2 regions of the Halomonas binhaiensis genome follow, and region 1 is predicted to be linked to the other one. Evidence: riboswitches for the same ligand, from Rfam matches in the RefSeq annotation. Region 1 holds a riboswitch; the other holds the start of a gene.
What was found. A riboswitch is a leader RNA that binds a small molecule or an ion and turns the genes downstream of it on or off. The one in region 1 is predicted to bind cobalamin.

Region 1 (3,207 bases):
TACAGAAAACGCCTTGAGTTTAGAGGAAGCGCCGAATAAATACTCAGATGGCTGGTGTCATGCTTGCGAGATAACGAGCCCGGGGTGGTGGTGGTATCCAGATAAAAAGGGGGCGTGATGATTCCCGCTGAAGTCGATAACGTGCTGCATGTCATCCGTGAATTATTGGCGGATTCCCTGGTGGCGGCATACCTGCATGGGTCTGCTGTCGCTGGTGGGCTGCAGCCTTCGAGTGATGTCGATGTGCTGGTTGTCATTGACGAGCCGCTGGATTCGGAAACGCGCCTGAGCCTGACGACAGCACTGATGGGAATTTCGGGACATCCGGCGCGTGATAGCTCCCTTCGCCCTGTCGAATTGATGATCTTTCTTCGCACTCAGCTTGTCGCTGATATCTATCCCGCCCGCTGTGAGTTCATCTACGGTGAATGGCTGCGCCATGAGTTTGAGCGTGGCGCAATACCTCAGCCTGCCGAAGATCCAGAGCTTACTCTCGTTCTTGCTCAGGCACGGCAGGAAGCGAAACCGCTGTTCGGCCCCAGTGCTTCCGAGCTGCTCCCGCTTATCCCACCAGCCGATATACGCCGCGCAATAGGCGATCTTCTGCCTGACTTGCTGGCTTCCCTGCAAGGGGACGAGCGCAATGTGCTGCTCACCCTGGCGCGTATGTGGCGAACATTGACGGAGGGGGATTTCGTCACCAAGGACGCAGCCGCCAGCTGGGCCGAGCCCCGTTTGCCTGTTGAGCATGCTGCGCTGCTCAGGGACGCCCGGGAAGCCTATCTGGGCATGCATGCCGATGACTGGAGCACCCGCCAAGAGGAAGTCCTGCGCACAGTGAATGCGATGCAACATCGCATTAGGGATGCTCAGTAGCATTGGCAACATATCTACGGCATGATGGACAGTGAGACTGCTGGCAAACTACTACGCTCGATCATGCAGTGTTGAAATCCTCCTCAAAATGCTCATTTACATCTCGTAAATTGCGCTTCTTCGTCTGATTTCGCCTTGCCTGATCGTTGCTCGCTACCTTTGCAGCAGCCTCGGCTTCGTCGGTTTCCTTCGGGAATGAAAAGGGAATCCGTGCCGAGCCTTGCTCGGTAACCGGAACTGCCCCCGCAACTGTAGGCGGTGAACTTGCTTCGGCGCACCACTGGGAATCTAGCCCGGGAAGGTGAAGCAAGTGTCGATCCGTCAGTCAGGAGACCTGCCGACTTCAAGTGCAATCCCACGTGCAACGACAACCGGACGGGGTGTTCCGGAGAAGGGCAGATGAAACATATCCTACTTGCGTCCTGCGCGCTCAGCGCAGGCCTTGCGACGTTCTCGGGTTATGCCGAGACTTCGCACGATCTTTCGACTCACGATCTTTCGACTCACGATCTTTCGACTCACGATCTTTCGGCCGATGGCGCTTTTGTTGGTGACTCTTCAGTTGACGGCTCTTCTGTCGGCGACTCTTCAGTTGACGATTCCCAAGCTGCCAGCCATGCCACTGATTATCCTTTGACGCTGACGAACTGCGGTCAGGATGTCACTTTCGACAGAGCACCTGAACGCGTCGTATCCATTGGCCAATCGGCGACCGAGGTGCTGTATTCCCTGGGGCTTGCCTCCCGGGTGGTGGGCACTTCGGTGTGGTTCAACCCGGTACTGCCGGAGTTTGAGCAAGTGAACGCGGGGATCGAGCGGCTTGCTGATAATGATCCCAGTTTTGAATCCGTGGTCGGCAAGCGGCCTGACCTGGTGGCCGCACAATATGAATGGCATGTGGGCGATACGGGAAGCGTGGGCACGCGAGAGATGTTCCACGACCTTGGCATTGCATCCTATGTCATGCCGGTTGACTGTGACACGAAAGACAACTCGACCGGCGGCGATGGTATCCGCACAGCGGCCTTCGCCACCGAATCGATCTACAAGGGCATTCGCGAACTCGCTGCCATCTTTGATGTTAAGGACGCGGGCCAAGCGTTGGTGAGCTCCCTCCAAACCCAGGAAAACGAGGCCATTGCCCGAGCCAAGGCCCTCGACCTGCCTGATGATCTGTCGGCTGTCTTCTGGTTCTCTTCAGCCGATCTGGATAGCGACCCCTTCGTTGCCGGGCGCCTTGGTGCACCGGGCTACATGATGCAGAAGCTGGGCATCGAGAATGTGGTTTCATCCAATGAAGAATGGCCTGGCGTCGGCTGGGAAAGCATCGCCAAGGCGGATCCGGATGTCATCGTCATTGCGGATATGGATCGGCGGCGTTATCCCGCAGATGATGCGGCACAGAAGCTGGATTTCCTGCGTAATGACCCGGTGACCAGCCAGATGACGGCCGTGCGTGAAGGGCGCATCGTGACCATGGATGCGCATGCCATGAGCGCGACGATGCGCACGATTCACGGACTCGATAGCTTGTCTCAGGCGCTCGCGGAAATGAACTTTTTACACATGAACCATGCACATGAGTGACGTGGGCTCTCCCCAGGCATTCCGTCGAGGGCATCTGTGGCTCTGGCTGTCGCCATGGATGTTGCTGGCGGCGATCCTGTTCGGTACCGCTATCGGCGAGACACGCATTCCCCTGTCGGTAGTGATGGAGACCGTTGCCAATCGGCTCTGGGATGCCGGATATCCAGTGAACCGCATCGATGAAGGCATCATCTGGAGCTACCGGCTGAGCCGGGCCATCGTGGCGGCTGCCTGCGGGGCAGGGCTGGCGCTGACGGGAGTGGTACTGCAGGCACTGCTGCGCAACCCTCTGGCCGATCCTTATCTGATGGGGCTCTCTGCGGGGGCTTCGACAGGCGCGGTGGTGGTCACCGTGGCAGGACTGGGGGCCGGGGCCATCTCGATGTCATTGGGTGCGCTCATCGGCGCGCTGGTCGCTTTTGCCCTGGTCGCCCTGCTGGCTCAGGTCGTCGCTGGTCGGGCCGACACAGGGCGAGGCTCCCAGGCGGCAGCGATTATCCTGGCCGGCATAGCGGGCTCGCAGCTGTTCAATGCGTTGACTGCCTTCATCATCGCCAGAACCGCCAATGCGGAACAGGCGCGCGGCATCATGTTCTGGTTGATGGGCAACCTGTCGGGCACCCGTTGGGAGGATGTCGGGGCGACGGTCCTGGCTGCCCTGGCAGGTGCCGCGGTGTGTTTCTGGCATCGGCGCTCACTTGATGCGTTCACCTTCGGGGCGGACAGCGCCGCCTCGCTGGGTAT
Region 2 (3,207 bases), 730 kb from region 1:
TGAGTCCCTGGAAGACGATCCGGGGCCAGCGGGTGGCGTACCTGAATCAGGCGTCGTCACTCGGCGATGTGCCAGCACCCAAGGCTCGACCGTGTCCAGGTCCTCACGACCTACCGCCTCTGCACCTCGCCAGGCGGCATGGGCCTGTGCCGCCTGGTGCCAGGTGACATCCGCCCTCATGCCTTCGACACCCGCAGCCTCGCAGCGCACAGCAACATGCTCATAGACCCAGGCCTCAGCGGTGATGTCGGCCAGCGCAGCCTGGGCGGTACGAATACGCTGGGTCAGCTCGGCCTGAGCAAGCTCATGCTCCACCACAAAGGCCTGTGGATCACGTTCATAGGCCTCGCGCTGTTGGACGATGGCAATCCGTTCTCGCACGCTCACTGCCATGTCCTGCTCAAGGCATAGGCCGAAGCGATCAAGCAGTTGAGGGCGCAGTTCACCCTCGTCCGGATTCATGGTGCCGATCAGACTGAAGCGAGCGGGATGCGTATGACTGATACCATCCCGCTCGACGATATTGATGCCACTTGCGGCCACATCGAGCAGCAGATCCACCAGGCTGTCGGGCAACAGGTTGACTTCATCGACATACAACACACCGCCATCAGCCTTGGCCAGCAGCCCTGCATGGAAGGTCGCCTCACGCTCGGACAGCACCCGCTGCAGGTCCAGGCTACCGGTCAGACGATCCTCGCTGGCGCCCAGCGGCAAGGTGACAAACGGAGGCCTGCTACCCTGCTCGTCATCCGGCAGAATCGCGGCCAACGCACGTGCCAGGGTGGACTTGGCACTTCCCCGTGGACCACTGACCAGTAGCCCGCCGACACGAGGATTGATGACATTGAGCAGCAATGCCGTCTTCAACGCCTCCTGACCGACAACGGCGGTAAAGGGAAACTCAACCATGAACGCCCTCATCGACACTTGCCGTGCTGCCGAGGCGCCGCAGGGTAATGACACACAGCAGCCCTGCCAGCAACCAGAACACGAGGTTGGTAAATCCAGACACCCAGATAAATTCATGCTGCAGCGAATTCAGCGCCACGACGGCCTGGGGATCGGGATGAGAGAACAGTGGCCCATCATGTGCAGGCACCCAGACATAGGGCAGCAGCAGAATGGGCAACCCCAGCCAGCGCTTCCTGCCCCGCGCCAGAAACAGCCACCCCAGGCCTGCAGCAGCAAGCGCGACCGTGGTGATCCACCATAACTGGCGTGACTCGAGGGCAGCCGCTGCAGCACCGGGAATTTCAGGAGGCAACCCCAGTGCCGGAGCCACAAAGACCGCCAAATAGCACAGCCCCCCTACCAGCAGGCCTCGACCCGGCGTCAATGCCAGCCGAGAGCGCTCGCATAGCTGGTTCATGAGTATCAGGAGAATGGCGGAGAAACCGATCCCGGCGAAGACATTGGAAACGGCGGTATAGAAATAACGCTCGGCACCATCAGCAGGCGCCCAGGCTTCTTCATCATGATGGTGCTCGGCCATGCCGGTCACTTCATGCGAATAGTCTGCCTCAGCGTGATGGTCGCTGCCGATTTCATACTGCTCGGCAGCCAGCAGGATCGGAGTGACGCCGACCGCCTGCATGGCCGTCATGATCAATCCAAGCACCATGCCTATCAGGCAGGCACTCAATACAAGTGAACGCAACATCAGCTTTCCTCCGGAGGTGTTTCAGTGACACGGAAACACGAAGGAATGCCGGGTATCATGCGCTGCATTATGCGCTGCGCTCATCGGCAGGAAACCGACGGCATAAAGGACGAGCACTCCAAAGAGCACAACAGCCCCTTGCTGGCACAACGACGCCATTCTGGAAGCAGAACGAGAAGACCGAGAGGGGGAAGAAACAGGAATAGCAGACATGACATTATCCTTGGTGCCCGCCGCACCGTAAGTGGATGAAAGGAAATGACAGGCCGGTCTCCGGGCTCAAAGAGGATGCACATGCGTGTTCGTTGCCATGCATCAGCGCCTGCACCTTCCCGACATATGTCAGTGGTCTTCGCAGGCCGCTCTTATTACCGTTGCGGGGGCAGCGATGGGATTGGCCAATGACACAGCCGCACCATACTTCCCGATTATCCCCAGGTTACAGGGGCACCTATCCTTCAGCCGGTCATCCTAAAGCAATTGCTGCTTGTCTGGAACAGCGAAAGGCAAGCACTCCCCGACACCTGGACAAGATATCCAGGCACCTTTGCGGAATGACAGCTAGATTTTCAGAGGATTAGCTCGACGCTTCGAGCAATTTTCCTTGCCGGCACTTTCCCCTCGGGGAGCCTGAGCGGAGCCTCATGAATGCACAACAAACTTCTCCACAAGACAGCACGGGTACTGAAAGCCATCGACGAACATCAGGCGCTTGGCCTCGAAGAATTGTATTTGCTGCTCGGTCTGCCAAAGCCGACCCTCAAGCGCCTCCTGGATGACCTGGAGGAAATGGGCTGGCTCTATCGCCGCCTGGGTGACAAGCGCTATGTGTCACTGTCGAATATCCATGGTCCAGGCGATTCCCGCTACCACCTGGCCAAGGAAGCACACCCCTTTCTCGACCAGCTATTTGAATCAACGGGTTTGGCATCCGACCTGGTGATTGCAACCGCCAGTGGTCCAAGTATTCTCGAAAGCAACTTTTCACGTCTGGGCATCCGTACTGGCCGGGACCGACTGATCGGAGCCCGCCCCTGCCCCTTGCATGCCGCTTCGGGGCGCGCCTTGTGTGCTCACCAGCTATTGAATGGCTCCAGTTCATGGCTGGCTCCTGGGTTTCGAGACAATCAGCTTCGAGACAATCAACCTCAAGACAACCCGCTTCGTGACAGCCAGCTTCGCCAACTTGCCGATGAGTACCGGGACGGTTATTTCCGTCGCCTATCCGGAAACTGGGAATATGGCTTTCGTTTTCCTTTCAAGATTGATGCCATCGCCATTGCGTTATCCATCAAGCAGCGCACCATGGCCTCCCTCAATCTGTATTGGGATAAGCAGCGCTTTACGTACAAGACGGTAGAAAAGCGCTACCTGTCACGCCTGGAGGCCATCGGGCAGCAACTGATGCCCGTTCTAGAAAGACATGTCGCGACCCTGGAAACCTTGTCGCAACGCGATTTGCTTCCAGGGCCCGGCATGCCGGCTTCAGCTGCCTTTCAACCTGCGTTCAGCCAATCAACTGGGGACGTTGCTGCGTCAACCGC

Region 2: linked by a shared signal. The riboswitch ahead of E4T21_RS07695 (CbtB domain-containing protein) and the one ahead of E4T21_RS04535 (ABC transporter substrate-binding protein) in region 1 are both predicted to bind cobalamin.

What each region holds. Positions count from the first base shown of each region.
Region 1 is NZ_CP038437.2:1,034,377-1,037,583, forward strand. Features, by position in the region: gene E4T21_RS04530 (aminoglycoside adenylyltransferase family protein) at 118-876, shown strand; cobalamin riboswitch at 1,042-1,232, shown strand; gene E4T21_RS04535 (ABC transporter substrate-binding protein) at 1,276-2,463, shown strand; gene E4T21_RS04540 (FecCD family ABC transporter permease) at 2,456-3,207, shown strand, end outside.
Region 2 is NZ_CP038437.2:1,763,059-1,766,265, reverse strand. Features, by position in the region: gene E4T21_RS07705 (AAA family ATPase) at 1-912, opposite strand, end outside; gene E4T21_RS07700 (CbtA family protein) at 905-1,663, opposite strand; gene E4T21_RS07695 (CbtB domain-containing protein) at 1,685-1,822, opposite strand; cobalamin riboswitch at 1,911-2,133, opposite strand; gene E4T21_RS07690 (helix-turn-helix domain-containing protein) at 2,312-3,207, shown strand, end outside; gene E4T21_RS07685 (amidase) at 3,171-3,207, opposite strand, start outside.